One region of the Micromonospora sp. WMMB235 genome, then DNA from elsewhere that is predicted to be linked to it. Evidence: riboswitches for the same ligand, from Rfam matches in the RefSeq annotation. Region 1 holds a riboswitch; the other holds the start of a gene.
The links. Region 1 has a riboswitch for thiamine pyrophosphate ahead of thiE (thiamine phosphate synthase). Riboswitches for the same ligand answer to the same signal wherever they lie in the genome.

Region 1 (3,398 bases):
GGTGCGCTACCTCGGCAACTCCAACTTCGCCGGGTGGCAGATCGCCGACGCCGACTGGACCGCGTCGTCGCAGGGGCGTACCCGGTTCATCTCCGCGCAGAACCACTACTCGCTGGTGGAGCGCGGGGTGGAGGACGAGGTGATCCCCGCCTGCGAGCGGTTCGGCCTCGGCATGCTGCCGTTCTTCCCGCTCGCCAACGGGCTGCTCACCGGCAAGTACAAGCGCGGCGAGGCGCCCCCGGCGGGCAGCCGCCTGGCCGGTGGCGGCCGGTACGCCGAGCGGCTGGCCGCCGCACGCTGGGACGTCATCGAGGCGATCGAGGCGTACGCGGCCGAGCGCGGCATCAGCATGCTCCAGGTGGCCATCGGCGGCCTGGCGGCCCGTCCCGCCGTGACGTCGGTGATCGCCGGCGCGACCACTGCCGACCAGGTGAAGGCCAATGCCGAAGCCGGGACGTGGCAGCCGTCCGACGAGGACCTGACCGCCTTGGACGCCATCCTCTGACCGTCCCTGCCGGTACATACGCGCCCGCTCGCGCGTCGGGGGTGCGCCCGCTCGCGCGTCGGGGGTGCGCCCGCTCGTCGGCGTGCGAGCGTCGGGGCTTGCCCCGCGCGGCGTGCGCCCACCGTGGCCCGCCCGGGGAGGCACCCGTGGCGTTCCACTCAGGGGCAGCGCTCACGATGAGTGGAACGGTATGGGTGTCAAGAGGGCCCACAGACACCCACGGCGTTCCACTCGTCGCCAGGTTCAGTCGCGAGTGGAACGCCATAGGTGTCTGTGGGCGGCCTGATCTTGGGCGGCCCGGCCCGGCCCGGCCAGGCGGCGGCTGGCGGGCCGGGGGCGCGGCGGGGCGAGACTCGGGGCTGCGGGGCTGCGGGGCTGCGGGGCTGCGGGGCTGCGGGGCTGCGGCTGTGGGGCTGCGGGCTGCGGGCTGCGAGCCGGGGTGCGGGGGGCTGCGGGTGCGGATCAGTGGTTTGCCGCGGCGGCGCGACGTTCTGCCAGGGCCTGGCGCACCAGGGCGACAGTGGCGTCGGGCCGGCGTAGCACGTCGTCGACGGTGAACCGGAGCACGACCCACCCGGCCGCGCGGAGCGCGTTCAGGCGCGCCACGTCCCGCCGGAAGTGAGCCCGTTCCCGGTGGTGGTCGCCGTCGTACTCGACCGCGAGGCGGAGAGCCGGCCAGGCCAGGTCCACCCGGGCCACGAAGCGTCCGCCGGCGCGCACCTCGTGCTGGGCGGTCAGCGGGCCGAGACCGGCGTCGAGGAGGAGCAGCCGCAGCCGCGTCTCCATCGGGGACTCGCTCAACGGCTCGGCCATCGCCAGTACCTCGCGCAGCAGCGGAGCGCCCGGCCAACCCGGCCGGTCGGCGGCGTAGGCCCGCAGGACGGGCAGCTTCACGACCCGGCGACGCAGCAGCGCGTCGACGGCGACCAGCGCCTCGGCGAGTGAGCCCTGCCGGCCCAGGTCGAACGCGGTACGCAGCGGGGTCGTGACCGGCAGCCCCGCGAACCGGGTGCGGTCCGACTCGGGCAGGGGCGACCGGGTCACCAGCAGCCGTGGATGAGGACGCATGCGGGCCGGGCTCGGCAGCAGCACGGTGACCGGCGCGTCGCGGCTGAGCACGTCCGTGCCGAACAGCCAGGCGGCGCTGCGTCCCGCCAGTGCGGCACCCGGCGGCAGGCGCAACGCCACCGCCTCGCACCACATCCGGTGGTCGTCGGCGCGGTGTCCGTCCCGGTGCACGTACACGTCCGGCAGCAGGCGGATCCAGGTCGGCCCGCGCAGCATCGTCCAGGTGAGCAGTCCTTCGGAGACGGCATGGCTGGCCCGGAACGGCAGGATCGCCAGGCGGCGCGGGACACGGGCGGGGACGGACATCCCGGCAGCGTGTCGTGACGAGACGATCACCTGTTGCCCCGGTACGGCATGTGAACGGTTCCTGGGAAAAACCTCACCCGGGGTTCCGTACGGGCGGGAGGCGTCGTACGGTAGGCCGCAAGTGACCCACGGGAGCCCGGTGCGGACCGGGCTGAGAGGGGGGCTGGGAGCCCCCGACCGTCGAACCTGATCCGGGTAATGCCGGCGCAGGGAGGAGCGTTGCCGTGCTGTCCCTGGGACGACTGCATCTCATCACCGACACCCGGCCGGGGCGTGACCCGCTCGCCGTGCTGCGCGCCGCCCTGCCCGTGGCGGGCGCCGAACTCGTCGTGCAGGTGCGCGTGGAGGACGACGCCACCGACCGCGAGGCGTACGAGCTGGCGTGCCGGGTGACCGAGGCGTGCCGGCCGTACGGGGCACAGTGCCTGGTCAACGACCGGCTGCACGTGGCGCTCGCGGTGGACGCCGCCGGGGGCCACGTCGGCGCGGACGATCTGCCGGTCGCAGCCGCGCGCCGGGTGCTCGGCCCGGACGCGGTGCTCGGCGCGACCGCCCGGGAGCCGGTGGGCGCCCGCGCGGCCGTGGATGCGGGCGCGAGCTACCTGGGCGTGGGCCCGTGCCACGTCACCACCACCAAGTCCGGCCTGCCGGACCCGATCGGCCCCGAGGGGTTACGCGCGGTCGCCGAGGCGGTCAGCGTCCCGGTGATCGCGATCGGTGGGGTGACGGCCGCGAGCGTGCCGGCGCTGCGGGCCGCCGGGGCGTACGGGGTGGCGGTGGTCGGCGCGCTCAGCCTGGCTGCCGATCCCGCGCACGCCACCGCCGAGCTGCTGCGGGCGCTGACGTGTTAAAAGGGGGCCCTTCCTCTACCGGAGGCGTTAACAGGGGGCCCTTCCTTACCGACGTGGCGGTGGTGGGCGCCGGGCCGGTGGGACTCGCGATCGCGTGGCGGTGCGCGCAGCGCGGACTGCGCGTGGTGGTGCACGACGACCGGCCCGGGTCGGGCGCCTCGTCGGTGGCCGCCGGGATGCTGTCGCCGGTCGCGGAGGCGTACTTCGGTGAGCACGAACTCACAGCGCTTCTCGTCGGGTCCGCCGCCCGCTGGCCCGGTTTCGCGGCCGAACTGGCCGGGGCGAGCGGCGTCGACCTCGGGTACCGCACCGAGGGCACGCTCGTCGTCGGGCTCACCGCCGACGACCTGGCCGAGGCGGGGCGGCTGTGGTCGTACCAACGGGGTCTGGGACTGCCGATCACGCCGCTGCGGCCCTCGGAGCTGCGCGACCGCGAGCCGGCGCTGGCACCGCGCGTGCGCGGCGGCGCGGTGGCCCCCGGCGACCACCAAGTGGATCCGCGACGGCTGGTCGCCGCGTTGCGCACTGCTGCGGAACGCGTCGGCGTGGAGCTGCGCCCGGCCCGCGTCGGCGCGCTGTCCGAGGTGGACGCCCGGGTCACTGTGGTCGCGGCCGGCTGCGGCGCGGCGAGCCTGACCGGCCTGCCGGTCCGGCCGGTCAAGGGCCAG
Region 2 (3,398 bases), 700 kb from region 1:
GATGGCCGGTGCGACCGGGTCGAGCGTCGCCACCAGGATCAGCGTGAAGACCACAGCGGCGGCCAGCTTCGCCACCGGGTTGCGCCGGGCCAGCGGGGCGCCGGGTGCGGCGACCGGTTCGAGGCCGATCACGTGGCCACCCCGGCGGGGGAGCGGTGCAGGGTGAGCGTCGTGTCGGCCAGCGCGGCGACGAAGTCCTCGTCGTGGGTCACCGCGACCACGCCGTGCCCGGCGTCGCGCAGCTCGGCGAGCAGGTCGACCAGCTCCAGCCAGGTCCGCCGGTCCTGGCCGAACGTGGGCTCGTCGCAGATCAGCAGGCGGGGCGCGGTGGCCAGGGCCGTCGCCACACTCAGCCGCCGCGCCTCCCCACCCGAGAGGGTGTACGGGTTGGCGCCGGCCAGCCGGTCCAGCCGCAACCGGTGCAGCAGCTCGTCGACGGTGGCGGTCACCGCCGACTCGGGCCGGCCGGTGCGGCGCGGGCCGAGCGCCAGCTCGTCGCGGACCGTGGCGGTGACGAACTGGTGTTCCGGGTCCTGGAACACCGAACCGATCCGGCGTACCAGCGCGGGTGCCCGCCAGCGGTGCGGGGGAGTACGCGCGTCCCGCCCGGCGAGTGCCGCCGACGCGGTGACGGCGCCCGTGCCGGGCTTCAGCAGGCCGCCCAGGAGCAGCGCCAGTGTGGACTTGCCGGCGCCGTTGGGGCCGAGGACGGCGAGCGCCTCGCCGGCGCGTACCCGGAGATCGGTGGGGTCTAGCCGGGGCGACAGGCCGAGCCGCTCCGCGGTGAGCAGCACGTCGCCGGGCGGCGTGGTGGCGTGCCGGGGTGGCGCGACGTGGCCGGGTACCCAGACCCCGGCGGCGGCCAGCGCGTCGCCGTGCGCGGCGAAGACCGCCTCGGGCGGCCCGTCGGCGCGCACCCCGCCGCCGGGTTCCAGCACCACGACGCGGTCGACCAGCGGCAGTGCCTCGGTGACCCGGTGCTCGACCAGGACCATCGTGGTGTCCGGGTCGAGCGCGTTCGCGACGGCCCGGCGGATCAGGGTGGCACCGGCCGGGTCGAGGTTGGCGGTGGGCTCGTCGAGCAGCAGCAGCCCGGGACGCAGCGCGAGCGTGCCGGCCAGCGCCAGCCGCTGCTGCTCGCCGCCGCTGAGCGCTGCGGTGGGGCGGTCCCTGTCGTACGGGAAACCGACCCGGTGCAGCGCCTCGTCGACGCGGGGCCAGATCTCCCCGGCGGGTACGCCACGGTTCTCCAGCCCGAACGCCACGTCGTCGCCGGAGCGGGCCATCACGAGCTGGGTCTCCGGGTCCTGGAAGACGATGCCGACGCGCTCGCGGGCCTTGCGCGGGTCCAGCCCGTCGATCTCGACGGTGCCCTCCTGCTCGCCGGAGTCCTCCGGCAGCAGCCCGGCCAGCGCGGCCAGCAGCGTGCTCTTACCGGCGCCGGAGGGTCCGAGCAGCAGCACCCGCTCGCCGCTCTCCACGCGCAGATCCACCCCGCGCAGAGCCCAGCGTTTCCGTCCCCCGTGCCGCCACCCGAACCCCCGCAGCACCACCCCGCTCACCGCCCACCCACCCCCTCTTCTCCGTCGATCATGAGGTTGACGGCGATGACGGGTGCCGAAACGGCCGCCAACTTCATGATCGACACGATGGAGGCGTCAGACCAGGGCTCGGTCGCGGCCGGCGGGGAAGCGGTCCAGGACGCCGGTGTTCGCCAGCGCGCGGGTGAGGACGTGCGCGCCGAAACCGGCGACGATCGTGGCGCTGACGATCGTGATCAGCGCGTACGGGAGGCGGTAGGAGGCGAAGTCGAACGCCTTGTTCCAGTAGACGAAGTCGAAGATCGCCGCGCCGAGGCCGGTCAGCGCGCCGGCCAGCACCGCCACCGGCAGTCGGAACGAGCGGTACCGGAACGCGGCGAAGGCCAGCTCGGCGCCGATGCCCTGCATCAGGCCCTGGAGGATCACGATGCTCGCCCACTGGCTGCCCAGCAGGGCGGAGATGATCGCGGCCACCGTCTCGCAGTACAGCGCGGCGCCCGGCTTGCGGATGATCAGGCCGGCGAGCACCGCCGGGATCAGCCACACGCCGTAGAGCACGGCCTGCGCCGGCGGGAAGAACGCGAACGCCGCGTCGGTGGCGCTCCAGAGCAGGCCCCAGGCCCAGAAGACGACGCCGAAGGCGACGGCGATGACCGAGGCGACGACGATGTCGACGGTACGCCAGCGGTTGCTGTCGGTGTGGTTCACGGTTGGCTCCCAGTTCGTCGAGGTGAACCAGGAGAAGACGCACGCCGCGCCCGGTGGTCACCGGACGGCGACGCGGCTGGAGGTCGACCGAACTCCCTGCGCTGGCATTACCCAGATCAGGTTCGAGGGTCTGCGGGCACCGGCCCGCACTCTCAGCGCTGTGCGCTCCCCTGTCGGATGTGAAGTTGTCTCGTCGCAGACGCTAGCACCGACCACAGGCCCCGGCCCAGCAGGGCGAGTGTCGGTATGGTGGCGATCATGCTGGTGGATGCGCGGGGACTGACGTTCGAGGTACGCGCCGGCGGCCCCGAGGACGGTGACCCGGTCCTGTTGCTGCACGGCTTCCCGCAGCACTCCGGTGAGTGGGACGCGGTCACGCCCGCGCTGCACGCCGCCGGGCTGCGCACGTACGCGCTCGACCAGCGCGGCTACTCACCCGGCGCGCGTCCGGCCGACGTCGGGGCGTACCGGATTCCGGAGCTGGTGGCCGACGCGGCTGCGGTGCTGGACGCACTCGGGGTGACCGGCGCCCACGTGGTCGGCCACGACTGGGGCGCGATCGTGGCGTGGGGGCTGGCGGCGGCGCACCCGGAGCGGGTGCGGACGCTGACCGCGGTGTCGGTGCCGCACCCGGCCGCGATGGGCCACGCGCTCGCCACCGACCCGCGGCAGAAGGTCAAGTCCGCCTACATCGCGTTGTTCCGCAAGCCCGGTACGGCGGAGAAGGTGCTGCTGGCGTGGAACGGCGCCACGCTGCGCAAGCTGCTGAGCGGAGTGGGCGACGCCGACGTGGTGGCCCGGTACGCCGAGCCGATGCGCGAGCCGGGCGCGTTGACGGCGGCGCTGAACTGGTACCGCGCGATGACCGGTGCGGACATGAAGGCGGTCGCCCCGGTCGGGGTGCCGACCACGTTCGTGTGGAGCGACAAGGACGTGGCGATCGGCCGGACGGCCGCGCAGGCGTGCGCCGCGCACGTCACCGGTGACTACCGGTTCGTGACGCTGCCCGGCGTCAGCCACTGGATCCCGGACGAGGCGCCCGGCCCGCTGGCCGAGGCGATCCTCGCCCGGTGCGCGGGAACGGAGGAGGCATGACGGTGAGCGCCGAGGCGTACCTGGCGGTGGTGACCGAGACGATCGGCCGGGTCG

Region 2: linked by a shared signal. The riboswitch ahead of BFV98_RS26130 (ECF transporter S component) and the one ahead of thiE (thiamine phosphate synthase) in region 1 are both predicted to bind thiamine pyrophosphate.

The regions. Positions count from the first base shown of each region.
Region 1 is NZ_MDRX01000001.1:5,160,896-5,164,293, forward strand. Features, by position in the region: gene BFV98_RS22880 (aldo/keto reductase) at 1-505, shown strand, start outside; gene BFV98_RS22885 (DUF559 domain-containing protein) at 968-1,879, opposite strand; TPP riboswitch at 1,998-2,109, shown strand; gene thiE (thiamine phosphate synthase) at 2,104-2,730, shown strand; gene thiO (glycine oxidase ThiO) at 2,724-3,398, shown strand, end outside.
Region 2 is NZ_MDRX01000001.1:5,864,185-5,867,582, forward strand. Features, by position in the region: gene BFV98_RS26120 (energy-coupling factor transporter transmembrane protein EcfT) at 1-132, opposite strand, end outside; gene BFV98_RS26125 (ABC transporter ATP-binding protein) at 129-1,562, opposite strand; gene BFV98_RS26130 (ECF transporter S component) at 1,659-2,249, opposite strand; TPP riboswitch at 2,325-2,431, opposite strand; gene BFV98_RS26135 (alpha/beta fold hydrolase) at 2,508-3,344, shown strand; gene BFV98_RS26140 (sugar isomerase domain-containing protein) at 3,341-3,398, shown strand, end outside.